DNA from 3 places in the Lentzea sp. NPDC092896 genome. Region 1 is predicted to be linked to each of the others. Evidence: riboswitches for the same ligand, from Rfam matches in the RefSeq annotation. Region 1 holds a riboswitch; each other region holds the start of a gene.
What was found. A riboswitch is a leader RNA that binds a small molecule or an ion and turns the genes downstream of it on or off. The one in region 1 is predicted to bind S-adenosylmethionine.

Region 1 (10,098 bases):
CCGGACCCGTTGACGCCGACCAGACCGATCCGCTCACCGGGACCGATGCGCCACGTCAGGTCGCGCACCAGGTAGCGGTCCGGAATGGACAGTGTCACGTCCTCGAGCTCGATCACCGTGCGGCCCAGGCGCTTCTTGGCGAACGCGAGCAGCTCGACGTTGTCGCGCAACGGCGGCACGTCCGCGATCAGGGCCTCGGCGGCCTCGATCCGGTAGCGCGGCTTCGAGGTGCGCGCGGGCGCGCCGCGGCGCAGCCAGGCGAGTTCCTTGCGCGCCAGGTTCTGCCGCTTCTCCTCCAGCACGTCCGCGAGACGGGTCCGCTCGGCACGGGCGTAGATCCAGTCGGCGTAGCCGCCCTCGTACTGCTCGACCTTGCCGTTCACCACTTCCCACGTGCGGTTGCAGACCGTGTCGAGGAACCACCGGTCGTGGGTGACGACGACGAGCGCGCACTTGCGGGCCAGCAGGTGCTCCGCGAGCCACCGCACACCCTCGACGTCGAGGTGGTTCGTCGGCTCGTCGAGCACGATGAGTTCGAGGTCCTGGATCAGCGCGGCCGCGAGCACGACCCGGCGCCGCTCGCCACCGGACATCGTGGAGACCACGGAGTCCAGGCCCAGCGCCATGATGCCGAGTCCGTCCAAAATGGACCGAACGCGGGCGTCGGCAGCCCACTCGTGCTCGGCGTCGAACCCGAGCGGGTCGATCACCGCGTTGCGCACCGTCGATCCGTGCGGCAGTTCGGTGCGCTGCGTGACGACGGCCATCCGCAGATCCCGCGACCGCGACACCCGGCCCTCGTTCGCGGGCTCCTCCCCGGCCAGCACCTCGAGCAGCGTCGTCTTGCCACCGCCGTTCAGGCCGACGACACCGATGCGGTCGCCCTCGTTGACGCCGAGCGACACGCCGTCGAGCAGCGGCCGGACGCCGAACGACTTCGACACGGACTCCAGGTTGACCAGGTTGGCCATCAAAACCTCACGACTAGTAAGAAACTGCCCGATGCAGGCTACCCAGCAGGACCAAAGCCCTCGGTTACGCGTGCACCTCGGGGGGCGTGGGCTTGGGCTCTTCAGTCGCGATCACACGCGCTCCGGGGACCGGCCCGTGTGCCACGCGAACCGTCCGGCACACTCCGGCACCGGCGAGCTCGGCAGCCACCTTCACCGCCGCGTCGCCGTCCTCGCACAGGAACGCCGTCGTGGGCCCGGAACCGGACACGATGCCGGCCAGCGCGCCCGCGTCGACGCCCGCGCGCAGGGTGCGGCGCAGGTTCGGGCGCAGGGAGACGGCGGCGGCCTGGAGATCGTTGCCCAGCAGCAGAGCGAGCTGACGGGGGTCGCCGGAGGACAGGCCCTCCAGCACGGCTTCGACGGCGCCGACGCGCGGCGGGTCTCCCTCGGCGCGCAGGCGGTCCAGCTCGTCGAACACGTCCGGAGTGGACAGTCCGCGGCGGTCGAACGCCAGCACCCAGTGGAACTGGTGGCGGCCCAGCACGGGCACGATCCGCTCGCCGCGGCCGGTGCCCAGCGCGGTCGAGCCGTACAGGGCGAAGGGAACGTCCGCGCCGAGCTTCCCGGCCAGTTCGGCCAGCTCGTCGCGGCTGATGTCGAGGCGCCACAACGACGACAGGCCGACCAGCGCCGCCGCCGCGTCCGCGCTGCCGCCCGCCATGCCGCCCGCGACCGGGATGGCCTTGCGGATGACGACGCGGACCTTGGGGTCGTCCGGATCCCTGCCGACGTGGGTGGCCAGCAGCTGGACCGCGCGCCAGGCGAGGTTCGAGGCTCCGGTGGGCACCTGGTCGGCGCCCTCGCCGTGCACCTCGACTCCTGGCTCGTCGGCGACCGCGACCGTGACCTCGTCGACCAGGGAAAGCGCCTGGAAGATCGTCACCAGGTCGTGGTAGCCGTCCGGGCGCACGTCACCTACGGCCAGGTGCAGGTTGACCTTGGCCGGGACGCGAACTGTGACCGGGGGTGGAACGACTGCGAGCACCATGTCAGCGTACGGGCGTTCTGGTGTCCCGGACTCCTCCCCCGGTCACTGTCACCGTCAGACCGGGATGACCGAACCGTTGAAGGTCTGCTTGATGTAGTCCTTGACCTGCTGCGATCCGAGGAGCTCCGCCAGGTCCCTGACGCGCTTGTCGTCCTTGAGCTCGGTGCGCGTGACCAGGCCGTTCGCGTTCGGGTTGCCCTCGGCCTTCTCCAGCGCGAGCGAGTCGGTGGCGGGCTTGAGGCCGGCGTCGATGGCGTAGTTGCCGTTGATCACGGACGCGTCGGTGTCCTCCAGCGAACGCGGCAGCTGAGCGGCCTCCAGAGGCACGAACTGCAGGTTCTTGGGGTTCTCCGCGAGGTCGCGCACGGTCGGCTGGTCCACGGGCTTGAGCTTGATCAGGCCGTTGGCCTCCAGCAGCTTCAGGCCGCGCGCCTCGTTGGTGGCGTCGTTCGCCACGGCGATCTTGGCGCCGGAAGGCAGCTCGTCGAGCTTCTTGACCTTCTTCGAGTACAGGCCGAGCGGCTCGACGTGGACGGGCTGGACCCATTCCACCTTGGCGCCACTCTCCTTGGTGAACGTCTCCAGGTACGGGACGGTCTGGAAGTAGTTGGCGTCGAGCGACCCGTCGACCAGCGCCGTGTTCGGCTGCACGTAGTCGGTGAACTCGACGACCTCGATCTTCAGGCCCTTCGACGCGGCGAGGTTGTCGGCCACGTACTTGAGGATCTGGGCGTGCGGGACCGGCGAGACGCCGACCTTCAGCGTGTCCGAGGCGGACGCGCCCCCGGACGAGCAGGCGGACAGAGCAGTCAAACCGGTCAAAGCGACTGCGATCAGGGCAGCACGAATACGCATTACGTTCCTTTTGAGAAATTGCTACGGGTCAGACGGAGGCGTGCCGGCGCCGGTCGGACGCACGGGCGGCACGGGTGAAACCGAGCTGGATCACGGTGGTGAGCACGGCGAGCCACGCCACGGTGCTCCACAGGATCCGGTCGTTGAAGCGCTGGTAGCCCTCGCGGATCGCCAGGTCGCCGAGGCCACCGCCACCGATCACGCCGGCCATCGCCGAGTACCCGATCAGGGCGATCACGGTGACGCCGATGGCGTTGATCAGCGCGGGCAGCGACTCGCGGATCAGCACGCTGCGCACGATCCTCAACGTCGAGGCGCCGGTCGTGATCGCGGCCTCGACCACGGTCACGTGCACCTCGGACAGGATGTTCTGCACGAGCCGCCCCACGAACGGGATCGCTCCCACGGCCAGCGGCACGATGACCGCCGTGCTGCCGATGGAGCCGCCGACGATGAGGCGGGTGACCGACGTCAGCGCGACGAGCAGCACGATGAACGGCATCGCGCGGCCCAGGTCGGTGACGAAGCTCAGGACCCGGTGCACCGCGGCGTTCGGCCGCAGCCCACCCTTGGCGGTGAGCTGCAACCAGACACCTACGGGAACTCCGAGAACGGTGGCGATGACGGTCGAGACGCCGACCATGTACAGCGTCTCGCCGGTTGCTTCGAGGAGGAACGAGAAAACGTCGGACCAGGGTGTTGCAGACCTCACGCAGCTACTCCCTGGGGGCCCTTCAAGGACCTCTGCACCGAGCCGCCGGCCTCGCCGATCCACTCCAGAGCGGAGTCCGAGCGCTCGCCGTTCAGGCCGAGCCGGAACCGCGCGACCGGGGTCTCGCCCAGTCGCGTGAGGCCGCCACCGACGATGTTCAGCTCGACGCCGAACCGGTGGGAGACCTCGGGAAGCAGGGCGCCGACCGCGGCGAACCCGACGAGCACGACGTCCGCGACGCGGTCGTAGCTGCTCTCGTTGATCGGGTTCAGGTCGACGGCGGGCAGCAGCGCACTGCTCGTGCGGCTCGCGACGTCGTTGACCAGGTCCAGCACCTTGCCGTGCTCGACGACGCGGCCCTGCTCCAGCACAGCGACGTCATCGCAGATCTTGCGGACCACGCCCATGTCGTGCGTGACAACGAGAACGGTCACACCCAGCTCGGCGCGCGCACGGTCGAGCACGGTCAGCACGGAACCGGTGGTCTCCGGGTCCAGCGCACTGGTGGGCTCGTCGGCGAGCAGCACGGACGGGTTGGCGGCGAGGGCGCGTGCCACGGCGATGCGCTGACGCTGCCCGCCGGACAGCTGGTCGGGGTAAGAGCCGGCCTTGTCGGTCAGCCCGACGAGGTCCAGCAGTTCGCCCACACGGGTGCGGCGCTGCGGTCCGGGAACGCCGGCGGACTCCAGCGGCAGTGCGATGTTGCCGGCGGCCGTGCGCTGACGGAGAAGCGAATCCCCTTGCGGCACAACGCCGATCTGGCGGCGGGCGGCACGCAGGGCCGACCCGTCGAGGCTGGTGATGTCGGTGCCGTCGACGCGGATCGCACCCGAATCGGGGCGCTCCAGCAGCGCGACGCAGCGGGCGAGCGTCGACTTGCCGGCGCCACTCGGGCCGACGACACCGAGCACGGTTCCGGCTTCGACGTCGAGGGTCACGCCGTTGAGGGCACTGACGCCCTGGAAGGACTTGGTGAGGTTTTCGACGGTGATCATGTCTGCTCCACGGCTGCGCGCGACGGCACACTGTCCGTTCGAGACGGACGTGCGCGGTCAGAATTTCTGCTCAGGTGTGTGCGCCACTCGTGACTGAGTGCGCGTCAAAGGACTTTTAGAAGGCGCCTTAGACGAGGTGGCGACGACATGCAGAAGACGAGCGACGGCACTGGTCGATGACTCGACGGCGCGTCAGCATTCGCACGGTACCCATGGTGCTCCTCCATCGGTCCTGGCGTTAGCACCTGCCCGCATCCAGCGGGTGGTTGCTGCGACGTCGTAGAGCCAGGTCTCTCAGTCGCTCCGGATGGCAAGTAGCAGTCAACCGGACGGACGTTCGGTTGCGCAAGCCAGAATCCGATTCGTTCGACAGATCACACTGTTGGCCGAAGGATCCCCGGCCTAGACCTCAGCGATCCGGATGAAGTCGATCACGCTCAGCTGCTCGCCTCGAACCTGGGGATCCACACCAGCTTTGGCGAGCAGTTCGTCAATGTTTCCCGGGTTGCCGGCCCAGCCCTTCAACGCCGCCCGCAGCGTCTTGCGGCGCTGCGCGAAAGCGGCGTCGACGATCGAGAAGAGCTTCTTCCGATCCACTGTGGACAGCGGCTTTTCGTGGCGCTGGAACCACACCAGTCCCGAGTCGACGTTGGGCGCGGGCCAGAAGACGTTCTTGCCGATGGAGCCGGCCTTCTTGGACTCCGCGTACCAGGCGAGCTTCACACTGGGGACGCCGTAGATCTTGTTGCCGGGCTTCGCCGCCATCCGGTCGGCCACCTCCGCCTGGACCATGACCAGGCCCTTCTGGAGGCTCGGGAGCTCGGCCAGGAGGTGGAGCACCACCGGGACCGCGACGTTGTACGGGAGGTTCGCGACGATCGCCGTGGGTTGCACCGGCAGGTCTTCTTGGGTGACTTTCATGGCGTCCTTGAGGACGACGTGGAGCTTGCCCGCGTTGTCCGGGTCCATCTCGCCGACCGTCTGCGGCAGTCGCTGCGCCAGCGGCGGGTCGATCTCGACCGCGACGACCTGCCTGGCGGCGGGCAGCAGCGCGAGCGTCAGGGAGCCGAGGCCGGGGCCGACCTCCAGGACCACGTCGTCCTCCGTCAACCCGGCGGCGGCGACGATCTTGCGGACCGTGTTCGGGTCGTGCACGAAGTTCTGGCCGAGCTTCTTGGTCGGGCGGATGCCCAGCTCTTCAGCCAGACGACGAACTTCGGCAGGTCCCAGCAGGCTCACCGGTGCATTCTCGCAGGCTCGCCCGTGGAGGGACGGGCTGGTACCGCGCGGGTCGGCTTGCGTTGACTCGTCGCGTTCCAGCGGGGTGGTCACCTGCCGGGCTGGCGGTCACCTTGCGAGGGTGGCCGGGCGGGCAGTACCGGGCCGGTGCCGGTCATCGCCGCTTGACCGGCAGGCCTTGGTTCACCCGCCTCGGCTTCGCCATTGCCGTTGGCGGCAGGGATGCTCGGCTCCGCCGTTGCCTCGGCCGGGCCGCTCCGCGCGTGAGCAGCCCCGCAACGACGAAGGCCGCCCGTGGCGAACCAGGGCGGCCTTGTCAGGGGGACGGAGAGGGTTGTGCGTGTTTACGGCAGGCCGAGCTTCGCGCGGCAGCCCGGCCACGCGCCGTACGTGCCGCCGGCGCGGTCGCGGAGCTTGGTCGCGATGGCGATCTGCTGCTCGCGGGTCGCCTGGTGCGGAAGCTGCGCGTACGCGGTGCCGCCGTTGGCCGCCCACGTGCCCGCGTTGAACTGCAGGCCGCCGTAGTAGCCGTTGCCGGTGTTGATGGCCCAGTTGCCGCCGGCCTCGCACTTGGCGAGTCGGTCCCAGACCTCGCCGTCGGGCAGAGGCTTGGTGCCGACCGTGACCTTCTTCGGCTTCGGCTCCTTGGTGACCTTGCCGCTGAGCTTCTCGCGGCCGACCTCTTTGCCGTTCTTGACCGTGACGCGGTAGGTGACGACCTGCTCGCCGGCCTCGCCGGGGTCGGTGACCTTCTGCTCGCCCGCGTTCATGTTCGGGTCGTTGGTCTTCTCGACCGGCGGCGCGACGGGCTCGTTCACGTTGATGACCGTGACGCCGGTGCGCGAGATGTAGACCTCGGCGCCGGTCGCGAGCTTCACGTCCATGCCGGACGCGACGGCGTCCTCGGGGCCGAGGCTGAGGTTCTCGGCCTTCAGCAGCTCGTCGACGGTCAGTGCGGTCGTCTGGACCTCGCGGACCGGGTTCGCGCCGTCGAAGAGCTTGATGTTCTTGCGGGTCTTGACCTCGACGCTCATGCCCTCGAGCGGCACGTCGTGCGAGCCGGGCGCGGACATCCAGGCGCCTTCGAGCGGCACGCCGAACTGCTTGGCGGCCTCCTCGACGGTGACCGAGCGGACCCAGTCCTCGCGGGCCTGGCCGTCGATGCTCATCTTGACCAGGCGGCCGCGGTCGAGGCTGATCTTGCCGCCGTCGGAGATCGGGGCGTTCAGCGAGGGCGACAGGGCGTCGTGCTCACCGACGACGATGCCTTCCTCCGCCAGGACCTCGCCGACCGTGCCCTCGTACGAGTGGACGGTCTGCAGCGCGCCGTCGACCTCGACGGTCAGCGACTTGTCCATCGCCATCGCGGTCACGCCGCCACCGGAGATCGACACCAGGACCGCGGCGACCGTGCCCTTGAGGAAGCGGCGCTTCCACGTCGAGGCGGCCTTGACGAGGACCTGCGGGTCGCGCAGCTCCTCTTCCTCCGACGGGAGGACGAGGGGCGGCATGATCGTCGTCTCGGCGTTGATGAGACGGATCAGCTCGTCGACGTCCACGTTCGCCGAGGCGAGCAGGTCGTCGGCGTCCGGGCCGAGCACGTCGAGCACGTCCGCGGGCGTGATGGTCAGCGCACCGGCGGGGAAGCTCGGGTGGGGATCAGCGACATCAACCGCCGTGCCGCCGACGGGCGTGAACCAGTCGGTGTCGTCGTTGAAGTCGTACGGAGCAGCAGCTCTGTCGCTACCAGACAAGGGTCGATACCTCCATTGCGGAAGCTGTGAGGCCACCGCACAGTTGGCGTTGACAAGATCATTCGAGTTGGAGCTCGAAGGTTCCCGGCAACTCCTCCTACGTGGTCTCGCTTCTTCGCGCTTCTGGCTTCGGTCCCGCCCCGACTGCGGGCGTGCTCCGAACCGACTGGGTCGGCTCAGGTGGCACGGTCACGGGACAGTAACGGGGTGAGGCACGTTGCGCAAACACCCCCACCAATGTTGTGACGTCAGTCACCCCATGGGGGTAGGAACCCTTTGCTCCGTTCGCTCTAAGTCGCATTTCAGTGGTCAAGCCCGAACACTCGTTGAGCAGTACGGGTGACGGCGGAGCAGAGTTCAGAAAGATCTTCGTTACGCAGCGTCGCGAGATCCCGAATTGTGTAATTCACACAATAGGGTTCGTTTGGACGGCCCCGGAACGGATGGGGCGTCAGGAACGGAGCATCGGTCTCGACCAGGAGCTGGTCCTGGGGTACGAGAGCGGCCGCCTCCCGCAGCGCACGGGCGTTCTTGAACGACACCGGTCCCGCGAACGACAGCACGTACCCCGCGTCGACGCACCGCCGGGCGAAGTCCGCGTCACCGGAGAAGCAGTGGAACACCACTGTGGACGGTGCGCCCTCGGCGTCGAGGATCTTGAGGATGTCCTCGTGCGCGTCCCGGTCGTGGATCATCAACGGCTTGCCGACGCGCTTGGAAAGGTCGATGTGCCAACGGAAGGCCTCGTGCTGGGCGGCCGGCGGCGAGTAGTCCCAGTAGTAGTCCAAACCGGTCTCGCCGATCGCGACCACGCGGGGCAGCACGGCCAACCGCTCCAGTTCGGCCTTCTCCGCGTCCCCGAACGAAGAGGTGCGCGTCGGGTGCACGGCGACCGCCGCGTAGACCCGAGGGTCCCAAGTGGACGCCTCGGCGGCCCACTGCGCGGCCTTCAGGTCGTCCGCCACGGTGATCACGTGCGAGACGCCGGCGGCCTCGGCCCGATCGAGCAGGACCGCCACGTCGGCCGCGTCCACGGCTCCGCACGCGTCGAGATGGGTGTGGGCGTCGATCACCGGTGCCGGAAGAGCTTCCGGCACCGGCGGTCGTTCACGCTTGTCCGTCACAGGGCGGTCACTTGACGATCGGAGCCCACTCGGGCCCCTCGTCGCCCAGTTCCTTCTCCAGCCTCGCGAACAACGGCGACGGCTTCTGCAGCGGGCGGCCGACCTCGAGCGGCGTCGACTCCCACTTGGCCTGCTCACCGGCGTAGTCACCGGTCAGCACCGGGTACGAACGGTCGGGGATGTCCAGGTCGTCGACCTCGGTCATCTCCGGCTGTGCGGCCCACACGCCCGTGCCACCCAACGCCTCGTGCACCTTCTGCGCCGAGTGCGGCAGGAACGGCGTCATGAGCGTGTTCGCGTCCTGCACGACCTGCAACGCGGTGTGCAGCACCGAGTCGCGGCGGTCCAGGTCGTCCTTGAGCTTCCACGGCTCCTGGTCGGACAGGTACTTGTTCGCCAGCGAGATCACGCGCATGGCCTCACCGGTGGCCTGCTTGAACCGCGACCGGCGCAGGTGCGCGCCGACCGTGTCGAACGCCGCCTTGGACTGCGCGAGCAGCTCGTGGTCGGCGGCCGTCAGCGCGGTGGCCTTCGGGATCGCGCCGACGTTCTTGTGCGCCATCGAGATCGAGCGGTTGACCAGGTTGCCCCACTCGTTCGCCAGCTCGAAGTTCGTCCGGCGGACGAACTCCTCCCAGGTGAAGTCGGTGTCCTGGTTCTCGGGACCCGCGACGGAGATGAAGTACCGCAGCGCGTCCGGCCCGAACTCCTTGAGGAAGTCGCCGACGTAGATCACGGTGCCGCGCGACGTGGAGAACTTCGAGCCGCTCATCGTCAGGTACTCCGACGACACGACCTCGGTCGGCAGGTTCAGCGTGCCGAACCGGCCGGGCTCGCCGCCCTTGTCGCCCGCGCCGTTCTGCCCGAGCAGCAGCGACGGCCAGATGAGCGAGTGGAAGACGATGTTGTCCTTGCCCATGAAGTAGTAGCTCTGGGCGTCGCCGCTCCAGAACTCCTTCCAGGCGTCGGGGTTGCCGGAGCGGCGCGCCCACTCGACGGAGGCGCTCAGGTACCCGATGACCGCGTCGAACCACACGTAGAACCGCTTCATCGGCTGGTCGCTCCACCCGTCGAGCGGGATCGGCACACCCCAGTCGAGGTCGCGGGTGATGGCGCGCGGCCGCAGGTCCTTGATCAGGTTCTGCGAGAACTTGAGCACGTTCGGGCGCCAGTCGGACCGCGTGCCCATCCAGCTGCTCAGCGAGTCGATGAACGCGGACAGGTCGAGGAACAGGTGCTCGGTCTCGACGAACTTCGGCGTCTCGCCGTTGATCTTCGAGCGCGGGTTGATCAGTTCCGACGGGTCGAGCTGGTTGCCGCAGTTGTCGCACTGGTCGCCGCGCGCGCCCTCGTACCCGCAGATCGGGCAGGTGCCCTCGATGTAGCGGTCGGGCAGCGTGCGGCCGGTCGACGGGCTG
Region 2 (10,098 bases), on a different contig from region 1:
CCAGTCGAAGCAGGTCGAGGTGTCGTTCAAGCTCTCGCAGCTGGCCCTGACCGTCGGTGACGTGGACGGTGACGGACGGCGTGAGGTCGCCCGCGGCGGCTACGAGGCCGTGGTGGGTGCCGAGAAGGCCACCTTCACGGTGCGCTGAGCTGGCCTGATATCCTTCGTCGTCGTGAACGCGCGGCTCTCCGCCGTGGAGGAGACCTGGCCCTTGTGGCCGGTGCCGACATAGCGCGTCACGAACTCCGGTTTCGACAAGAAGGGTGATGTCGCATGGCGAACATCAAGTCCCAGCTCAAGCGGATCAAGACCAACGAGAAGGCTCGCCTTCGCAACAAGTCGGTCAAGTCGTCCCTGAAGACGGCTGTCCGCAAGTTCCGCGAGGCTGCCGAGGCCGGTGACAAGGCGAAGGCCCTGGAGCTGCTGCAGGACGCGTCCCGCAAGCTCGACAAGGCCGCCAGCAAGGGCGTCATCCACGCCAACCAGGCCGCCAACAAGAAGTCGGCGATGGCACTGCGCGCGAACTCCCTCGAGGGCTGATCTCGCTCGTAGAGCTTCGAGCTTCTGCAAAGGGCTCCATCTCCTCCGGGAGGTGGAGCCCTTTCGCATGCGGGCTCGCGCACGGTAGGCGTAGATCCATGGAATCGCTTCCGCGCATCGACTTCGTCGAGCTGCACGACCTCGACGGCACGCCGGCCGTGTTGCGCACGCTGCACACCGAGTCCATCACGACCATCTACCGGCTGACGGACGCCGCGCGTGAGTACGCACGCCCGTTGGCGCTGGCCCTGCGGTCGGGCGCGGACCACCGGATCGTCGACCTCTGCGCCGGTTCGGGCGGGCCGGTGCCGCTGATCCAGCGGCGGCTGCACGCCGCGGGCGTGCACACCCAGGTCACGCTGACGGACCTGGTGCCGAACGTGCCCCCTTTCGAACGCGTCGCCGCGGCGAACCGGCGACGGCTGCCCGACCCGTGCTGCTCGGTGGACCACGTGCCGTGGCCGGTCGACGCCACGGACTGCCGGTTGGAAGGGACGCGGACCATCTACGGCGCCTTCCACCACTTCCCGCCCGCACTGGCCACGCGCATGCTGCAGAACGCCGTCGACACCCGGCAGCCGATGGTCGTCGTGGACACCAGGCGGTCGTGGCTCTACGTGCTGGTCTTCCCGTTCTTCCTCACGCTGGCCGTGCTGCTGGCGGCGCCGTTCCAGCGCAATCCCCTGCCGCGCTACCTGCTGCGGCTGGCACTGACCTACGTCGTGCCGGTGCTGCCGTTCATGATGTTCTGGGACAGCGTCGTGTCGTTCCTGCGCATGTACGGGCGCGCGGAACTGCGACGGATGGTCGACGGTCTGGACGGCACCGAGTCGTTCGCGTGGACGATCGGCGTCGAACCCGGCTTCACCGGAGCCCAGTACCTGATCGGGATCCCACGCCCGCGGTGATCTCTTGGGATCAGCGGCGGCTGTGCGCGGCCACGATCCGGAGCACGGCACGTTCCAGCGCGTAGTCGGCGTCGGCCGCCACACCCTTCACGTCGGCGTTGAGCCCCGCGACCACCTGCATCGCGTCGGCGAGCCCGGCCTGGTCCCAGCCGCGCGACTGGGCCTGCGCCTTCTTGATCTTCCACGGCGGCATGCCGAGCGGCCCGGCCAGGCTGAACGGGTCGGCGCGCCCCACGGCGGACACCCGCGCGACCGTGCGCACCGCGTCCGCCAGCGCGTCCGCGACCAGCACGTGCGGCACGCCGAGCTGCATGGCCCAGCGCAACGCCTCCATGGCACCCGCCCGGTCACCGACGACGGCCTTCTCCGCGACGGCGAACCCCGTCACCTCGGCCTTGCCCTGGTGGTAGCGGCGGATCTCCTCGACCGTCACCTTGCCATCGGTGTCGGAGACGAGCTGTGACGAGGCAGCGGCGAGCTCGCGCAGGTTCGTGCCCACGGCGTCGATGAGCGTGGCGACGGCCTCCGGGTCGATCTTGCCGCCCGCCCGCCGCACCTCGTTGCGCACGAACGCCTCGCGCTCACCGGACTTGGTGACCTTGGCGCACTCCGTGACCGCGGCACCGGCCTTCTTCAGCTGTCCGGGCAGGTCCTTGGCCGCCTTGCTGCGACCACCGCCCGTGTGCACGACGACGAGCGTGACTCCGTCCGCGGGCGCCTTGACGTAGGAGAGCACCGTGTCGGCGACCTCCTTGCTGATGTCCTGCCCGTTCTGCAGGACGATCACGCGCCCCTCCGCGAACAGCGACGGGCTCACCAGTTCGGCCAGCTCCGGAGCCGTGAGATCAGTCACCTGGACGCGGGTCAGGTCGGCGGTCGAATCGACCTCGCGGGCAGCCTCGAGAGCCGCCCGAACAGCACGTTCGACCAGCAACTCCTCCTCGCCGATGACGAGGTGCAGTGACTCCGGTGCGCTCACGCTCCGCATCTTCCCACGTCCCGAATCGTGGACGATGGTGGCTGACCAACGGACAGGTGCCGTAGGTTGGTAGCCACAACTGAACACCGCTCATCCAGAGGGGCAGAGGGAACGGCCCGACGAAGCCCCGGCAACCGGCGTCACCGCTATGCGCAGAACTGTGCGTAGAAGACGATCACGGTGCCAATTCCGACCCGTTCGATTTCGCGGGAAAGATGAGGAGATACCTCGCGATGACTGCTGTCTCTGTGCCTACGAGCACCAAGTTCGACCTCGGCCCCGCCCGGGCACTGCTGTGCCGTGAGTGCGGAAATGAAACCCCTCTCGCTCCTGAGTACGCCTGTCTCGAGTGTTTCGGGCCGCTGGAAGTGGCCTACGACTTCGGGAAGATCCGGCGCGAGGACATCGAGGCCGGCCCCAGGTCGATCTGGCGCTACCGCGGCCTTCTCCCTGTTCCGTCCACTGTGGAACAGCACCCGAACACCGATCCCGGCGGCACCCGCCTGGTCGAGGCGCACAACCTCGCCAAGGCCCTGGGCGTCCGCAAGATCTGGGTGAAGGACGACACCGGCAACCCCACCCACTCGTTCAAGGACCGCGTCGTCGGCGTCGCGCTCGCCGCCGCCCGTGAACTCGGCTTCAAGGTGCTGGCCTGCCCGTCCACCGGCAACCTGGCCAACGCCGTCGCCGCGGCCGCCGCCCGTGCGGGCTGGAAGTCGGTCGTTCTCGTTCCCTCCAACCTCGAGCGCGCCAAGATCCTCATGAGCGCGGTGTACGAAGGCGACCTGATCGCCGTCGACGGCAACTACGACGACGTGAACCGCCTCGCCCAGGAACTCGCCGCGGAGAACGAGGACTGGGCGTTCGTGAACGTCAACGTCCGCCCGTACTACGCGGAAGGCTCGAAGACGCTCGGCTACGAGGTCGCCGAACAGCTCGGCTGGCGCCTGCCCGACCAGATCGTCGTGCCGATCGCGTCCGGCTCGCAGCTCACCAAGGTCGACAAGGCGTTCCGCGAACTCGGCCAGCTCGACCTGGTCGAAGCCACACCGTACAAGGTGTTCGGCGCGCAGGCCACCGGCTGCTCCCCGATCTCGGCCGCCTTCAAGGCGGGCCACGACGTCATCCGCCCGGTCCGCCCGGACACGATCGCCCGCTCGCTGGCGATCGGCGCCCCGGCCGACGGCCCGTACGTGCTCGACGCCGTGCGCCGCACCAACGGCGCCATCGACGACGTCACCGACGAAGAGGTCGTCGAGGGCATCAAGCTGCTCGCCCGCACCGAGGGCATCTTCGCCGAGACCGCCGGCGGCGTGACCGTCGCGACGGCGAAGAAGCTGTTCGAGTCGGGCCAGCTCGACCCGGACGCCGAGACCGTGCTGCTGATCACCGGCGACGGCCTCAAGACCCTCGACGCGCTCGGCGACACGATCGGCCCGCGCGCGACGGTCCCGCCGTCCGCCGAGGCCGTCATCAAGGCACTGGGTTCACCTCGTTAGTCACCTCCCTTCGGTTCGGGGACGCGCCCGCGTCCCCGAACCGCGTTGTGCTGCGAGGACATTCGTGAGCCTCGGCGTTGCGAAACCTTCCGAGCGCTCGAACGAAGAGGCCCCGGCGCGGTCCGCTCAGGTCCACTGAACGCGGTGGCTCACAGGGAGATCGCGTCCGTCCTGAGCCAGCCCGTGCGCGGAAAGCGTTGCAGGCCGTCCACGACGTGCGGGCCAACCTGCTCCACGTTCGCGCGCCACGCCACGATCCGTTGCGGCCACGGGGCTTCCGCCTTGAGCGCGTTGTAGTGGTAGTCGTGCCAGACGTCCGGCGCGATCCGCAGGCCGTCGTCGAACACGTGCTCAGCAACGAGGTCGTACGCCTCCTCCCGAGTCGCGGCCTTCGTCGGCGGCAACACATGTGTGGTTGTCGCCCGGTATGTGACGGCGCGTGTGCCGTCTTCGAGCGTTTCGCAGATGTAGTAACCGAAATCGGGCTTGAGCTCGTCGTGTGGCCACGGCGTCGCCGAGTAGTTCGTCTGCCACAGCGCCCATGCGAGTCCTGGCGTGCCGCCGGGAATCGGGTAGCGCGCGTTGAACAACCTGACCCAGACCATCTCTTCTCCTTCGTACGATTCGGTTTCCCGGCAACACCGCCAGGTCTCCGTCCTTGTCCGTGCGCAACACCAACGCACCTCCCGTCCGCAACACGTCGAGGACGTGCGGACTCGGATGCCCGTACCTGTTGCCCGTGCCGACGCTCACCAGCGCCACCTGTGGCCGCACCGCCTTGAGGAAGGCGGGCAGCGAGTACCGAGAACCGTGGTGCGGCACCTTGAGCACCTCGGCGTTGAGGTCCCTCTCCCCCAGCAACGCCGCCTGGCCGGCCAGTTCGACGTCGCCGGTGAGCAACACCCGGCCTGCTCTTGTGTGGGCCTTGAGCACGAGCGAGTAGTCGTTCACCGTTGTGTTCTCGTCCTGGGCGACCGGCGGCCGCCTCGGACCCAGCACCTCCAACTCCAGTCCTGGCAGGGCGAACCGCTCGCCCGCCTTCGGCTCCACGACCCGCACGCTCTGAGCGCGGGCTCGTTGGCTGACCTCCCTCCACGCCCACGCGGGCTCCTTGAGCGGCCCGACCGCGACCGCCCCCACCGCACGCCCGGTGAGCACGGCGGCGAGACCGCCGATGTGGTCCGCGTGCAGATGCGTCAGCACCACCAGCGGAATCTTCTTGATTCCCAACGTCTTCAGACACCGGTCGACCGCGCCGGGATCAGGCCCGGTGTCGACCAGAACCGCCGTGTCCGCCGTGTCGGTGGCCAGGACCAGCGCATCGCCCTGGCCCACGTCGCAGCTGACGACCTTCCACCCTTCGGGCGGCCAGACCGGCGCCACGACTCTCATGGGCACCAGCACCACGAACGCGCCGACGAGCACCGCGACGACCAACGTCCGCGTCTTCTTGAAGCGCAGCAACAACACGACCGCGGCAGTGACGGCGGTCAGCGCGATCGCACCGGCCCAGCCGGCGGGCCAGCCGACCGCCGCACCGGGCACGGACGCCGCCTGCCGTCCGACCTGGATCAGCCAGGTCACCGCGGGCCCGGCGACGTGGGTGATGACCTCGGCCGCCCAGGGCGAGAGCGGCGCGACGGCCGCCGCCAGCACACCCAGCACCGTCGCCGGCGCGACCACCGGCCCGGCGACCAGGTTGGCCACCACCGACACCAGGCTCACCTGCCCGGACAGCCCCGCCACCAGCGGAGCCGTGGCGAGACTCGCGGCCATCGGCACGACGATCGCCTCGGCCAGCCCGTTCGGCACACCGCGCCGTTTGAGCGCCCGTGCCCACCGCGGCGCGACGAGCACCAACGCCGCCGTCGCCACCACGGACAACGCGAACCCCGGATCACCACCCAGCGCCGGATCGTGCAGCACCAGGACGAGCACCGCGGTCGCGAGGCTCGGCACCGCGGACCGTTGCCGGCCCAGCACCAGCCCCACCAACGCGACGGCGCCCATGACCGCGGCCCGGAGAACACTCGGTTCCGGCCCTGCCAGGACGACGAACCCGACCAGCGCCGCCAGAGCTGACAGCGCCGCCGGACGTGGGCCGAGCCGCCTCGTCAGGAGGTAGACCGCACCGCAGATGATGGCCAGGTTCGCCCCGCTCACGGCGAGCAGGTGAGACAGGCCCGCCGTGCGGAACTCGTCCACGATGCGCGGCACCATCTGCTCGGTGTCGCCCACCACCAGCGCCGGCAGGAGACCGGCTTCCTCGGCGTCCAGCACTGTGCTGGCTTGCCGCAGGCCGTCACGGAGTTCGTCGGCCCAGCTCTGCCAGGCCGGCGGCGGTTGCGGGTCGCCCGGTGGGCCTCGCACCCGCAGCAGTGCCGACGCCAGGTCGCCACCTCGGGGCGGGGCGAGCGTGCCTTTGACCGTGACCTTCTGGCCTGGCAACAGATCCCGCCACCTGTCCGCCGGGGCCAGCAACACGAGTTGGGCACCGTTCGCGGTCGCTCTGATCACGACGTTCTCCACGCCTGCCTGGGTTCCGCCGAAGCCCGCGGCCCGGATTCCCTTCGGTCTGGTGGTGAGCTCGACGGTGAGAGTGGTGCCGCGGCCTTCGCCGGCGGCCAGGCGAAGCGGATGGGACTCGGCCCGCAGGACGTGTCCGCCCACCCAGGCCGCCGCGAGCGGACCGGAGATCAGGAGGGCTATCGCGCAGGTCCTGGTCCACCACGCTCTTCGCCACGCGATCAGGCCTACGGCTCCTGCGGCCAGGCCGGTGATCGCCGCTGCCTGCCAGCTCACGAAGAGCCCGGCCACGGCGGTGGTCCAGACTGCCGCGGCCGCTGGGACCAGGCGGTAGTCGTGGGTCAGCGGGTGTTTGAGGGACATCGGGGCCTCCCCTGCGCTGTGGGAGGTCTCGGATCAGCGGTGGGGCTGCCCTGACGAGGTTGGGGCAGCTTCGGAGGACGGGGCCGGGAGTGGCGTGGGAGCGCTTGCGGCTGGATCTGGGGGCGTCGGGCCGCGGGGTGGTGCCAGGCGGTCTCGACGCTGGGGTGACGGGTGATGCGGACCGAGGGCATGGCCGGCTCCGATCGATGAGTGGGGCGCCCAGGGATGAGCGGGAATCGGGTGGCGGATCCGGGTGAGGAGTCACGGCAACCGGGTTCGGTGAAGCGGCGGCGGATTCAGGGCCGCAGCACGGTTGCCGCGCACATGCGGCAAGGACGCTGGCGGGAAGCCGGCGGGCGTGGGCTTGGTGGTGCAAGCGGAGCCGGTGGAGCTGGAGGCGGTGGGAAAGCGGCGGTCAGCAGGTGGCGGAAGGCTGTCCTCAGCGGGCGGGATCGGCGGCGAGGCGGGGTCGGGGAGCGGTGGACCGGGAACGCGACGGCCAGTGCGCGGGTGGCGTGGTTGTGGTCGGCTGCGAGGAACGGCGGGCCGGTCAGCTGGCGGTACTGCGCCCTGGTGCGGTGGTAGAGGGCCAGGGCTTGGGCGGCGAGGGTCATGCGTGGACCAGGTCGGCCAGCCTGGCCAGCTTCGATTCGCCGATGCCCTCCACGTCGCGAAGCTGGTCGACCGAGGCGAAGGGGCCTTTGCGGGTGCGGTGGTCGACGATGCGCTGAGCCGTCACCGGGCCCACGCCGGGCAGGGCGTCCAGTTCGGTCGCCGTGGCGGAGTTCAGGTTCAGCTTCGGCTGGGGCGCACCGGCCTGGGCCGCGCCGCCCTGGGGTGGAGGTGGGATCCCCACCGCTATCTGCTCGCCGTCGGTGAGTTTGCGGGCCAGGTTCAGGTTGTGGAGGTCGGTGCCCGGTTTCAGGCCTCCGGCCAGGCGGATGGCGTCGGCCACGCGCGCGCCGGACGGTGCGGTGATCAGGCCTGGGGTGGCCACCTCGCCGACCACGTTCACGACCAGTTCGGGCGCCGGGGCCGAAGTGCTCACCAGTGCCAGGTCCGGGGCCGGTTCGGCGGCGGGACTCTGCCACCAGCTGCCCAGGCCTATCACCGCGCACGCCACGGCCACGCCCAAGGCCAGCAGGCCTCGGCGTGGGAGGCGCGGCAGGGAGAAGCGGCGGCGAGGCGGGCCGTGTTCGTCCGAGTCCGCTGATCGTGCGTAGACCAGGGTCGGGTCGGCTCTCACCTTGTCGGCCAGGGCGGCCAGGCGTTCGGTCGGGAGGGTGTCCTGGTGGGAGCGGGGGAACATGCGAGCGACGTTACGGAGCGGGGTGGGCGGGGAGGTGGGGTTGGCTCCGGGGCTGTGGATTACTCGCGGGTTGTGGACAGGTCGCGATCACTCGGGCCGGGAAGACGGGGAATTGTCGGGGGTCTGTGGAAGACTGTCCGGTCCTCCCGGCAGCACCACGACGCCCAGCACGCCTGGGCCCGTGTGCGCGCCGATCACCGCGCCCACCTCCGAGATCACGCATCCCGTCGAGCCGGGCAGCCGTTCGTCCAGTCGGGTCGCGAGTTCCGCGGCGCGTTCGGGAGCGGCCAGGTGGTGCACGGCCAGTCCGACCGGCCCGTCACCCGCCGCGGCTGCCGCCAGGTCGACCAGGCGGCCCACGGCGCGGCTCATCGTGCGCACCTTCTCCAGCGGCACGATCCGGCCGTCGTCCATGTGCAGCAACGGTTTCACCGCCAGTGCGGTCCCCACCAGCGCCGCCGCCGTGCCGATCCGGCCGCCTCGGCGCAGGTGTTCCAGCGTCTCGAGGCAGAAGAACATCCGGGTCTGGGAAGCGGCCGAGGAAGCGGCCTCCTCCACCTCGGCGTGCGAGCCTCCAGCGGCCACGGCCGCGCACGCGCGCAACACCGAGAACCCGAGCCCCATGCCCGTCGACCGGGAGTCGACGACGCGAATCCGCGAGGGACCGACCTCCTCGGCCGCCAGCCGTGCGGCCTCCCACGTCCCGGACAGCTCACGGGAGAGATGCACGGACACGACCGCATCAGAGGACGACAAGGCCTCGCGGTAGACGGCGGCCATCTCGCCAGGCGTGGGACGGGACGTGGTCACCCGGCGGTGCTCGGCGAGGGCAGCGGCCAGTTCGAAGGGACCGAAGTCGACGCCGTCGAGGCGTCCGGCACCGTCCACCGCCACGTGCAACGGCACGACAGTGATCGCATGGCGCTTCGCGAACCCCTCAGGCAGGTATGCCGTCGAGTCGGTGACGATGGAGATGCGCACGAGCGACGAGCCTACGGGGCTCACTCCTCCGAGGGACTCAACGCCACGGGCGAGATGGTGTCCAAGGAAGAGATCAACTCCGCCATCGCCTTGCCCACCAGCTCGTGCCCTTCCCAGCCCCAGTGCATCCCGTCCGGATTTCCGGCACCGGACCGCACGTGCTCCCCGATCACGGCGGGCAGGTTCAGCAACGGCACATCCGCATCCGCGGCCCACCCCCGCACGGCGGCAACCGCAGCCGCGTGCCCCTGATGGGCGTACGCGTACGTAGCCGCGCGGTGCACCGACGGCACGATCCCGACCGCCGGCATCGTGTACTGAAGATTGCGGACCGACTGATGCATGTCCCGCAGATAGCGCGCGGTCAGCGCAGGAGGCAGCGACGCGCGCGTGTACGGCGCCAACCGCGGCTGCACGGCCTGATAACCCGCACGCACCCACCGCCGCAGCCAGTCCGGCCGCACATAACGCAGCCCCTCGCGCAGATACGTGGGCAACGGCGAGGGCAGCGTGTCCATGCTGCCCACCGCGAACACCAGCACGTCCGTGCGAGGCAGCAACGACCAGATCCGCGGATCCCCGGTCAACGCCCACCAGGCGTCCCGCGCCGTCCACCCGAACCCGGCCGCGAGCTCCGCCGATCCACCCAGCGCCTCGGCACAGATGTTGTGCCACAGGCGTGGATGATCAGCGGGCAACGGCCCGGAAGGCCCGAAGAACGACAGCGAGTCCCCGAGGACGAGCAGTCTCAACGCGTGGTGCCCGCGTTGTACGACGACAGCCGCCACCGGTCGTTGCGGCGGGTGAACACGGTCCAGTGGCAGTTCGAGATGCCGCCGAGCTGCGACCAGTTCGCCACCGGCAGTTCCAGCAAGCGGCCGGTCAACGCGCTGATCAGACCACCGTGCGCGCACAGCAGCACGGTCTCGGAGAACTCCGCGTCCACCTCGTTGACCACCTGGATGGCCCGTTCGGCCACCTCGACGCGCGACT
Region 3 (10,098 bases), on a different contig from region 1:
ACTGGAACATCTCGCGCAACCGGTACTGGGGCTCGCCGCTGCCCGTGTGGACCTCGGACAACCCCGAGTTCCCGCGCACGGACGTGTACGGGTCGCTGGACGAGCTGGAACGCGACTTCGGCGTGCGCCCGGACAACCTGCACCGGCCGTTCATCGACGAGCTGACGCGGCCGAACCCGGACGACCCGAGCGGCCAGTCGGTCATGCGCCGGATCCCGGACGTGCTCGACTGCTGGTTCGAGTCGGGCTCGATGTCGTTCGCGCAGGTGCACTACCCGTTCGAGAACGCGGCGTGGTTCGAGAACCACTACCCCGGCGACTTCATCGTCGAGTACAACGGGCAGACGCGTGGCTGGTTCTACACGCTGCACGTGCTCGCGACGGCGTTGTTCGACCGGCCCGCGTTCCGCGACTGCGTGGCGCACGGCATCGTGCTCGGTGACGACGGCCAGAAGATGTCCAAGTCGCTGAAGAACTACCCGAGCGTCAACGAGGTCTTCGACCGCGACGGTTCGGACGCCATGCGCTGGTTCCTCATGGCGTCGCCGATCCTGCGCGGTGGCGACCTCGTGGTGACCGAGCGCGGCATCAGGGACGCGGTGCGCCAGGCGGTGCTGCCGCTGTGGAACTCCTGGTACTTCCTCGCGTTGTACTCCAACGCTTCCGGGAAGGAGGGCACGTGGCGCGTCGACTCGAAGAACGTGCTCGACCGGTACGCGCTGGCGAAGACGCACGACCTGGTGCGCGACGTCCAGGCAGCCATGGACGTCTACGACATCTCCGGTGCGTGCCAGCTGGTGCGTGAGTACCTGGAGGTGCTGACGAACTGGTACGTGCGGCGGTCGCGGCAGCGGTTCTGGGACGGCGAGCAGGACGCGATCGACACCCTGCACACCGTGCTGGAGGTCGTCACGCGCGTGACGGCGCCGTTGCTGCCGTACACGACCGAGGTCGTGTGGCGCGGGCTGACCGGTGGCCGTTCCGTGCACCTGACGGACTTCCCGTCGGTGTCGGACCTGCCGGCGGACGACGCGCTGGTGGCGGCGATGGACGAGGTGCGGGACGTCTGCTCGACGGCGTTGTCGCTGCGCAAGGCGAACAAGCTGCGCGTGCGGCTGCCGCTGGCGCGTCTGACGGTCGCGTCGCCGGTGGCGGGCTCGCTGGAGGACTTCGCCGAGATCGTGCGCGACGAGGTCAACGTCAAGGAGGTGTCGCTGTCCACGGACGTCGACGCCTACGGGCAGTTCCAGCTGGTCGTCAACGCCCGTGCGGCCGGACCGCGGCTCGGGCCGAACGTGCAGAAGGTCATCAAGGCCGTCAAGGCCGGCGACTGGTCCGAAGTGGACGGCAAGATCGTCGCCGCCGGTGTCGAGCTGTTCGAGGGCGAGTACGAACAGCGCCTGGTGGCAACGGATCCTGCCGCCACGGCCGCTCTGCCGGGCGGTGCCGGTGTCGTCGTGCTCGACACGGTGGTGTCGCCGGAGCTGGAGGCCGAGGGCGTCGCGCGTGACCTCGTGCGCGTCGTGCAGCAGGCACGCAAGGACGCTCAGCTCGACGTGTCCGACCGGATCACGCTGACGCTGGAGCTGCCGGACGCGGTGCGTTCCGCCGTGGAGCCGCACCTGGAGTTCGTGCAGTCGGAGACGCTGACGACCTCGGTGGTGTTCGGCGAGGGCTCTTCGGAGGGCACGGTCGGCGACGGCCTGAAGGTGAAGGTCGCTGTCGCCAAGGCCTGATCCTCGGGTGAAGTAGCAGGAAGCGGGGTCGCTGTCTTCGGACGGCGGCCCCGCTTCCTGCGCATTCAAGAAAAATGTCAGATCTCGTCACTACGGTCGGAACCAGGTCGACCCGCAAGGGATTGCCAAGGTTTCGACTGGGGGAAGTGCGAGATGAAGGCTTTGCTGATCGCGTCCGTGAGTGCGCTGAGCCTGCTGACACCGGTGTCGGCGTCGGCGGCGGGCTGCACGTGGACGTCCACTGACCTGCCGTTGCCGGCGGACACCGAGTTCTCGTCCGTCACCGGCGCCGCGGCGGACGGCAGCTACGTGCTGGGCACGGGCACCGAGACTCCGTGGAGAGAAGTAGCCCTGTTGTGGCACAACGGTTCCGTCGAGTCGCTGCCGCTGGCGCCCGGCGAGTTCCCGAACGACGTCAACGCCTCGGGCACCGTCCTGATCACCTCCCCGGACGGCCACGCCCGGCGCGGTGGCGTGGAGCTGAACCCGTTGCCGGGATCCAACTACGCCTGGGCGGCCGCGTTGAACGCCTCCGGCACGGCGGTCGGCCACTCCGGCGGCTCGATGGCGATCTGGCCGGCGGGGTCGGCGGACCCGCGCCCGGTCGCCGGCACCGACGACACCGCGAGCTGGACCGTCGCCGGCATCGACGAACAGGGCCGCGTGGCCGCCTGGCGGCTGGGCCAGACCGGGGAGCCCACCCAGTCCTACGTGTGGGACGAGGCGGGAGCGCGCACCCTCTTACGTCCGCTGCGCGGGTACAGCGAGACCAGGGTCCAGGGCATCCGCGACGGCCGAGCGGTCGGCTTCTCGGCGCAGGAGCACTGGGCGAACCCGATCGGCGTGGAGTGGGACCTGCGGGGCAACGTCGTCCGCACCTTGGAGGGATCGGTCGACGCCACGGACATCACGTCGTCCGGCGACGTCCTGGGCCGCACCGACGGCGGTGACGTCCCCGGCCCGTCCACGGTCTGGCGTGCCGGCGGGCAGGTCGAACAGCCTCCGCTGCCCGCGGTCTACGAGGAGTTCGCGGACGACGGGTCGTTGTACGGCTGGTCGTACCGCGCAGGCACCTACACGCCGGTGCACGCCCGCTGCGAGTGAAGGATCGGATGCAACACCTCTCGTAGGTGCGGACACCTCCAGGTGATCGGTTGATCTCTCTGAGAGGTGTGGCGAATGGTTGCTGGGGGATGGCGCCTGACGATGGGCGTCGCGGTGCTGGTCACGGGTGGGCTGATCGCGCCTGCCGCGGTGCAGGCGGAGGAGGGGTGCCGGTGGGTCATGACGAACCTGCCGGTTCCCGCCGGTCAGTACTCGCTCGGTCCACTCGGTGGTGACGGCGACTGGCTGACCTCGACCAGTGGGCTCGGGACGGTCGTGGTCTGGCATCAGGAGGTGCCGCGGACGGTGACGTTCCCCGCAGACCGCGCCGCCTTCGACATCAACCGGAACGGGGTGCTGCTCAGCGCGGGTGAGGACGGCCTGTGGCGTGGTGAGGAGAAGCTCGAGGAGCTGCCCGGCAGGTCGTCGACGGTGCACTCGATCAACACCGCCGGCGACGTGGTCGGCACGTCCGGAGGAGCGTTGGTGATGTGGCCGGCCGGGTCCGCCACTCCCCATGTGCTCGAAGGCACCGACGACGGGGAGTGGTGGTTGGGGGGAATCGACGACGCGGGCAACGTGTTCGGTGGTTTCAGGCGGGAGGCCCCGCAGCGGTACTACGTGTGGAACCGGGAGGGTGCGCGCACCGAACTCCCGCCGCTGCAGGGGCACTACCAGGCGTTCGCGACCTCGATCAGGGATGGCCGCGTCTACGGGGCGTCCGCGGTGAAGGGCGACTACCTGGGGACCTCGGTCGAGTGGAACCTGCGAGGCGAGATCGTCCGCACCATGCCCGGTCGTGCGGTCCTGGCCTCCAACGACGCCGGTGACCAGTTGTCGTACTGGGAGTCGGGGATCGGGGTGCGGCGCGCGAACGGCCGGTTCGACCCGTTGCCCAACGGTGTCGCTTTCCCGAGCGTGCTCAGCGAGAGCGGTGACGTGTTCGGCGGGCGCTACTGGGAAGGTCCCGTGAAGCTGCGCTGCGCCTGACGGTTCGTCCGCGGGACGATCACCCGCCGCACCAGCCGGACCCAGGGGGACCACCTGGCCGGTGTGGCGGGCTCGCGTCCCGCCGCGCGCTCGAAGTTGTCGAACAGGTCCTCCAGGCACGCGTCGTGCAGCCAGCGGACCACCAAGGCCCAGCGGATCCGCGCGGCCAAGGGGAAGTCGCCGACCAGTTCGTGCCGGATGACCGTGCCGGACGCCGACAGGGTGTGCGTGCCGTGGCCCTCCCGGAACGCGAAGGTGATCGACTCGCCGGGGGTGAACGAGGTGCAGTGGTAGCGGATCGGGCCGTGGCCGCCGTCCGCGCCGACCCCCAGCGGGCGGTCGAACTCCTGCCTGCCCCACGCGGGCGGCCAGAGTTCCTGGATGCGGTCGACGAACGGGCCCGCGGGCACGCCGAGGTCGCGGGTGTGGATGTTCCTGATCATGAGGATCCCCTTCCATACGCTGCCGTATGTTCCTGAAACGTACGGTAGCGTATGGAAGCGTGGTGCGGAGGAATCAGGACGACTGGACTGAGATAGCGCTGAGAGCGTTGGCCGAGGGCGGGCTCAACGCCGTCGCGATCGAACCTCTGGCGGCGCGGGCCGGAGCCACGAAGGGCAGCGTCTACCACCACTTCCCGAACCGCGAGGCGTTGCTGAAGGCGACGGTCGAGCGGTGGGAGCGGGAGCACACCGAGAAGGTCATCGAGCTGGTCGAGGCGGAGAAGTCCCCGCGCGACAAGCTCAGGACGTTGTTCGGCACGGTGCTCGACCGCGGCCGCAAGGGCTCGGTGGAGATGGCGTTGCAGGCGAGCGCCGAGAACGAGGTCATCGCGCCGGTCCTGCGGCGCGTCACGGAGAAACGCCTCAACTACCTGACCGACCTGTTCGAGCAACTCGGGTTCGACCACGAGCACGCGAAGAAGCGCGCGCTCATCGCGTTCAGCCTCTACCTCGGTCAGGCGCAGATGTGGGTGACCCTGCCCGGCCTCGTCGAACCGGTGCTCGACGAGGCCGTGCAGGTGCTCACCGCGAAGTGATCAGGCCGCGGTGTTCCACAACGCGTAGGCGATCACGTCCGCGTTGCGGTCGAGAGCCGTCACGTTGATGTTCGACGTGGTGTCGCAGGAGCGGTGGTAGCACCGGTCGAAGGCCTGACCGGCCGTGCCGCCCCACTTCGCCGCCTGTGCCGAGGTCTTGGTCACCTCGGCGCCGGTGAAGGTGCCACCGGTCGCGATGCCGGCCCGCGCGAACGCCGCGTGGTCGGAGCGGCCGCCGACGTTGGTCAACTCGGTCTGGACGCCGATCGAGGTGAAGCCCGCCTGCAGCCGCTGCTGCAGCGCCACCGAACCGGTGGGCTGGCCGTCGGCACCGTTGTAGACGAAGTAGCCGGGGTTCGGCGAACCGGTCATGTCGAAGTTCAGGTACGCCTTGATCCTCGACTTCTCGGTGGTGGACAGGGAGTTCACGTAGGCCGTCGAGCCGCGCAGCCCGAGTTCCTCCGCGCCCCACCAGCCGAACCGGACGTGCTTGGTCGGCTGGAAGTTCGTGGCCTTCATCTGGAGGGCGACCTCCAGGATCGACGCGGAACCCGTGCCGTTGTCGTTGATGCCGGGGCCCGCCGTGACGCTGTCGAGGTGGCCGCCCAGCATGACGACGTTGTTCGCGTCGCCGCCGGGGTAGTCCGCGATCAGGTTGTAGCCGGTGGCGCCGCCGTAGGTGAACGACTGCACGCGCGTCGTGAAGCCGGCCGCGTCGAGCTTGCTCTTGACCCAGTTGACCGAGGCCAGGTACCCCGGACGTCCGTGAGCGCGGTTGCCGCCGTTGGCGTTGGCGATCGACTGGAACTGGTTCAGGTGTGCTTGGACGTTCGCGACGCTGATGTTCGGTGCTGCCAAAGCCGCAGGGGCGGCCGCTTGCGCTGCTGTGGTTCCGGTCACCATCAAGGCGGCCGCCAGCGCGATCAGGATCCTCATGGTTCAACTCCGTGCAGGGGTTAGGGATTGAGCCACAGATCAACATGCTCCACCGCGCATGAGCCCGCTAGATGCGATCGTCGGATTCGTCGGAATCGATGGTGATCAACCAGAATGGTCCAGGTGGGTGACGTCACGGTCGTTCTGGGCATCGGCGCGGCCGTACTGCTGATCTCCGTGATCGCGGTGCGGGTGTCGACGCGACTCGGGCTGCCCTCACTCCTGCTGTACCTCGGCATCGGCGTGCTGCTCGGCGAGGCCGCGTTCGGCATCAAGTTCGACGACGCCGACCTGACGCAGTCCCTCGGCATCGCGGCACTCGTGCTGATCCTGACCGAGGGCGGCATCACGACCCGCTGGAACGCGGTGAAGTCCTCGCTGTGGCTGGGCGTCGCACTGTCCACAGTGGCCGTTGTGGTGAGCGTGGCGGTGACCGGGACGGCGCTGCACTTCCTGCTGGGCCTCGACTGGCGGATGGCGTTGCTGTGGGGCGCGGTGCTGTCGTCCACCGACGCGGCCGCCGTGTTCAGCGTCCTGCGCTCGTTAGGCGTGGGGCCGCGGCTCACGGGCGCGCTCGAACTGGAGTCCGGCCTCAACGACGCGCCGGTCTACATCGCCGTCGTGCTGCTGGCCTCGTCCGATCAGATCTCGTGGACCGCGCCGCTGCTGGTCGTCTACGAACTGGGCGCGGGCGCGCTCATCGGTGTCGCACTGGGGTATCTCGGCGGGGCCGGACTCAGACGCGCGGCACTGCCCTCCACCGGTCTGTACCCGCTCGCCACCGTGGCGGTGTGCGTCATGGCCTACACGGCCGGCGACCTCGCGCACGCGTCCGGATTCCTCGCCACGTACGTCGCCGCGCTGGTGCTGGGCAACGCCCGCCTGCCGCACCGCGCCGACACCCTCTCGTTCGCCGAAGGTCTCGGCTGGCTCGCCCAGATCGGGCTCTTCGTGCTGCTCGGCCTCTACGCCTCGCCGTCGCGGCTGCTCGACGTGCTGTTCCCCGCGCTGGTCGCGGGCGTGGTGCTGACGTTCGTGGCCCGGCCGCTGTCGGTGATCCTGTCCTCGCTGCCGTTCAAGGTGCCGTGGCGCGAACAGGCCTTCCTGTCCTGGTCCGGGTTGCGCGGCGCGGTGCCGATCGTGTTCGCGCTGATCCCGTTGATCCAGGGGGTCGAGGGCGCGCGCGAACTGGTCGACGTGGTGTTCGTGCTGGTCATCGTGCTGACGGTGGTGCAGGGCACGACGTTGCCGTTCCTCGCCCGGCGCCTCGGGCTGGTGAAGGCGGGTGAGGCGCAGGAGGTCCAGGTCGACTCCTCGCCGCTCGACGAGCTGGGCGCCGAACTGCTGCAGGTGCACATCCAGCGCGGGTCGAAGCTGCACGGCGTCTACATGACCGAACTTCGGCTGCCCGTCGGCGCCACGGTGAGCCTCGTGGTGCGCTCGGGAAAGAGTTTCACGCCACAACCGACGACCCGGCTGCAGACGGACGACCAGTTGCTCATCGTCACCACCGAGGAAGCGCGCGATGCCGCTGAGCGGCGCGTTCGTGCCGTCGACCGCGCCGGCCGCTACGCACGGTGGAAGGGCGAGACCGGCGATTAGTCGGTCACCGACGCTTCCCAGCATCTGAATCAGGTGTCGACGGGCGCGTCGGCCTCCGCTAACGTCGTCGGCAGGTCATGAGAGCCAGCGTCAAGCCCAAGCTTGCTGGCCGGCAACCCTCCAACCGCGGTGGGGTGCCCTTGGTGAGGACCTGGTCCGGCGCGTGGGGCGCCGGTCAAGCGCGGGCCTTCGCACAACGGGGCCCCTGGCCTCGGAGGCAGCTCGATGACGCTCGCGATCACCCCTGGAACCACCACCGCCGTCCCGGCTGTCGTCGGCGCTGACCTGCGGGTTCCGCTCGTCACCGGAGAGCGCGTCACCTACGCCAACCTCGACCACGCGGCATCGGCACCCTGTCTTCAGGAAGTGCGCGACGCCGTCGACGAGCTGCTGCCCTGGTACGCCAGCGTGCACCGCGGCGCCGGGTTCGCCTCGCAGGTCTCGACCCGCGTCTACGAGCAGGCCCGCGACCGCATCCGCCGGTTCGTCGGGGCGCACTCCTCCGACACCGTCGTCTTCACCCGCAACACCACCGATTCGCTGAACCTGTTGGCGCGCAGCGTTCCCAAGAACACCGCCGTCGTCCTGTTCGACAGCGAGCACCACGCGGCGCTGCTGCCGTGGCGCGGTCCGAACGTTCAGCGTGTTCCCGCTCCGTCTTCGTCCGGTGCTGCTGTTGTCGCGCTGGACCGGGCGTTGGCCGCCGCCCCGGTCGGTCCTCGGCTCGTGATCGTCACCGGGGCGTCCAACGTCACGGGGGAGCTGTGGCCGGTCGCCGAGCTCGCGAAGGTCGCCCGCCGTCATGGCGCGCGGATCGCGCTCGACGCCGCGCAGCTCGCCCCGCACCGCCCGATCAACGTCCGTGAGCTGGGCGTCGACTACATCGCGTTCTCCGGCCACAAGATCTACGCGCCGTTCGGCGCCGGTGTGCTGGTCGGTCGCGCGGACTGGTTGCAGCAGGCCCAGCCGTACCTGGTCGGCGGCGGTGCGACCTCGAAGGTGACCGACCACGGTGACCGTCTCGGCGTGGCCTGGTCCGCGGTGCCCGAGCGGCACGAGGCCGGCAGCCCGAACGTCGTCGGCGTGCACGCGCTGGCCGCGGCCTGCGAGATCCTGTCGCGGCACTGGGAGCAGACCGTCGCGCACGAGCAGGAACTGCTGACGCGCCTGCAGAACGGCCTGCGCACGATCCCCGGTCTGCGCGAGCTCGCGATCCTGACCGACGCCGACAAGGTGGGCGTCGTGAGCTTCACGATCTCCGGCTTCGACGCGGGCTTCCTCGCGGCGGCGCTGTCCGCCGAGTACGGCATCGGTGTGCGCGACGGAGCGTTCTGCGCGCACGTGATCGTGGGTCGTCTGGTCAAGCAGGTCGGATCGCACGAGGAACGCGCCGTGCGCGCGTCGATCGGCCTCGGCACGACGGCTGAGCACGTCGATCGTTTGGTCGCGGCGCTGCGCACTCTCGTCACCGAGGGTCCGAAGTGGACCTACGCGCAGCGCGACGGCCGCTGGGTTCCGCAGGACGACAACCGAACCCTGCCGCCGTTCCTCGCGTAGTCCCTGTAGTGGACAATGACCTGGTGAGTGACGAGGCCGAGGCCGCGGAGAAAGCCACCGAGAAGGCGGCCGACAAGGTCGCTGACAAGCCGGTGGAAGCGCAGGTCAGCGAGCCGGAGACGGTCGCGACACCCGCGATCGTGGTCGAGGAGCCGGCCGCGGAGGAGAAGGCGGAGGGGAAACCCGCCGAGTCCCCCGCCAAGGCGGACGAGGACGACGACGAGTTCTCGATCTCCGGTTCGATCTCGGGCTCGTTGCCGGACCTCCAGACGAAGGCCCTCGCGCTCCTGGCGGGCGTCGTGCTGGCCCTGGACGTGCTCACCAAGGTCGTGTCCGTGGCGTTCCTCGAGGGCGCCGACCCGATCAAGCTCTTCGGCGGCGTGCTCTACCTGACGTTCGTCCGCAACCCCGGCGCCGCGTTCGGCCTGGCCGAGGGCCAGACGTGGATCCTCGCGCTGATCGCGCTGGGTGTCGCCGGGTTCATCCTCTGGATCTCGCGCAACCTCCGTTCGCAGCCCTGGGCCGTCGGCCTCGGCCTGGTGCTGGGCGGCGCCGTCGGCAACCTCGCCGACCGCCTGTTCCGCGAACCGGGCCCGATGCGCGGCCACGTCGTGGACTTCCTGTCGCTGTTCGACCCGTACGGCCAGGTGTGGCCGGTGTTCAACGTCGCGGACATGGCGATCGTCGGTGGTGGTGCCACGATCATCGTGCTGGCGCTGCTGCGGCACGACTACGACGGGACCGTCCACAAGGACGAGCCCGCGCTCGTCGTGGAGCCCACGCGCACCGTGGAGTCCGATGGTGCGGCGGAGTCGAAGTAGCTGCTCCTGGTAGGTTCAGCAGGTTCTGCAAGGAGAAGAAGGTCGAGGCACCCCGCGTGAGCGGATACCGAACGCTGCCGATTCCCGACGGTCTGGACGGCATGCGCGTCGACGCCGGCCTCGCGAAGTTGCTCGGCCTGTCCCGCACCGTCGTCGCGGCCATCGCCGACTCCGACGAGGTGCTGGTCGACGGCCGGGTCGTCGGCAAGTCCGACCGGCTCATCGCCGGGTCGATGCTGGAGATCACGCTGCCCGCGCCGCCGCAGCCGGTCACCGTCCAGGCGATTCCCGTCGAGGGCATGGTGATCATCCA

Region 2: it holds a riboswitch for S-adenosylmethionine, as region 1 does, so the genes downstream of both, thrC (threonine synthase) here and ACIQF0_RS28460 (methionine ABC transporter ATP-binding protein) in region 1, are expected to answer to the same signal.
Region 3: it holds a riboswitch for S-adenosylmethionine, as region 1 does, so the genes downstream of both, ACIQF0_RS22650 (aminotransferase class V-fold PLP-dependent enzyme) here and ACIQF0_RS28460 (methionine ABC transporter ATP-binding protein) in region 1, are expected to answer to the same signal.

What each region holds. Positions count from the first base shown of each region.
Region 1 is NZ_JBIVPX010000006.1:117,400-127,497, reverse strand. It holds gene ACIQF0_RS28480 (ABC-F family ATP-binding cassette domain-containing protein) at 1-971, opposite strand, end outside; gene ACIQF0_RS28475 (4-(cytidine 5'-diphospho)-2-C-methyl-D-erythritol kinase) at 1,036-2,001, opposite strand; gene ACIQF0_RS28470 (MetQ/NlpA family ABC transporter substrate-binding protein) at 2,056-2,856, opposite strand; gene ACIQF0_RS28465 (methionine ABC transporter permease) at 2,885-3,568, opposite strand; gene ACIQF0_RS28460 (methionine ABC transporter ATP-binding protein) at 3,565-4,563, opposite strand; SAM riboswitch class I at 4,784-4,877, opposite strand; gene rsmA (16S rRNA (adenine(1518)-N(6)/adenine(1519)-N(6))-dimethyltransferase RsmA) at 4,966-5,796, opposite strand; gene ACIQF0_RS28450 (transglycosylase family protein) at 6,147-7,556, opposite strand; gene ACIQF0_RS28445 (TatD family hydrolase) at 7,859-8,680, opposite strand; gene metG (methionine--tRNA ligase) at 8,688-10,098, opposite strand, start outside.
Region 2 is NZ_JBIVPX010000014.1:181,310-191,407, reverse strand. It holds gene ACIQF0_RS44130 (glycoside hydrolase family 3 N-terminal domain-containing protein) at 1-148, shown strand, start outside; gene rpsT (30S ribosomal protein S20) at 274-540, shown strand; gene ACIQF0_RS44120 (hypothetical protein) at 639-1,448, shown strand; gene holA (DNA polymerase III subunit delta) at 1,459-2,436, opposite strand; SAM riboswitch class I at 2,515-2,649, shown strand; gene thrC (threonine synthase) at 2,661-3,926, shown strand; gene ACIQF0_RS44105 (hypothetical protein) at 4,076-4,273, opposite strand; gene ACIQF0_RS44100 (DNA internalization-related competence protein ComEC/Rec2) at 4,278-6,815, opposite strand; gene ACIQF0_RS44095 (helix-hairpin-helix domain-containing protein) at 7,426-8,124, opposite strand; gene ACIQF0_RS44090 (DegV family protein) at 8,212-9,105, opposite strand; gene octT (diglucosylglycerate octanoyltransferase) at 9,126-9,857, opposite strand; gene ACIQF0_RS44080 (histidine phosphatase family protein) at 9,854-10,098, opposite strand, start outside.
Region 3 is NZ_JBIVPX010000004.1:358,555-368,652, forward strand. It holds gene ileS (isoleucine--tRNA ligase) at 1-1,736, shown strand, start outside; gene ACIQF0_RS22620 (hypothetical protein) at 1,890-2,840, shown strand; gene ACIQF0_RS22625 (hypothetical protein) at 2,916-3,830, shown strand; gene ACIQF0_RS22630 (SRPBCC family protein) at 3,794-4,273, opposite strand; gene ACIQF0_RS22635 (TetR/AcrR family transcriptional regulator) at 4,333-4,869, shown strand; gene ACIQF0_RS22640 (M28 family metallopeptidase) at 4,870-5,805, opposite strand; gene ACIQF0_RS22645 (potassium/proton antiporter) at 5,920-7,407, shown strand; SAM riboswitch class IV at 7,481-7,595, shown strand; gene ACIQF0_RS22650 (aminotransferase class V-fold PLP-dependent enzyme) at 7,633-8,964, shown strand; gene lspA (signal peptidase II) at 8,988-9,785, shown strand; gene ACIQF0_RS22660 (RluA family pseudouridine synthase) at 9,887-10,098, shown strand, end outside.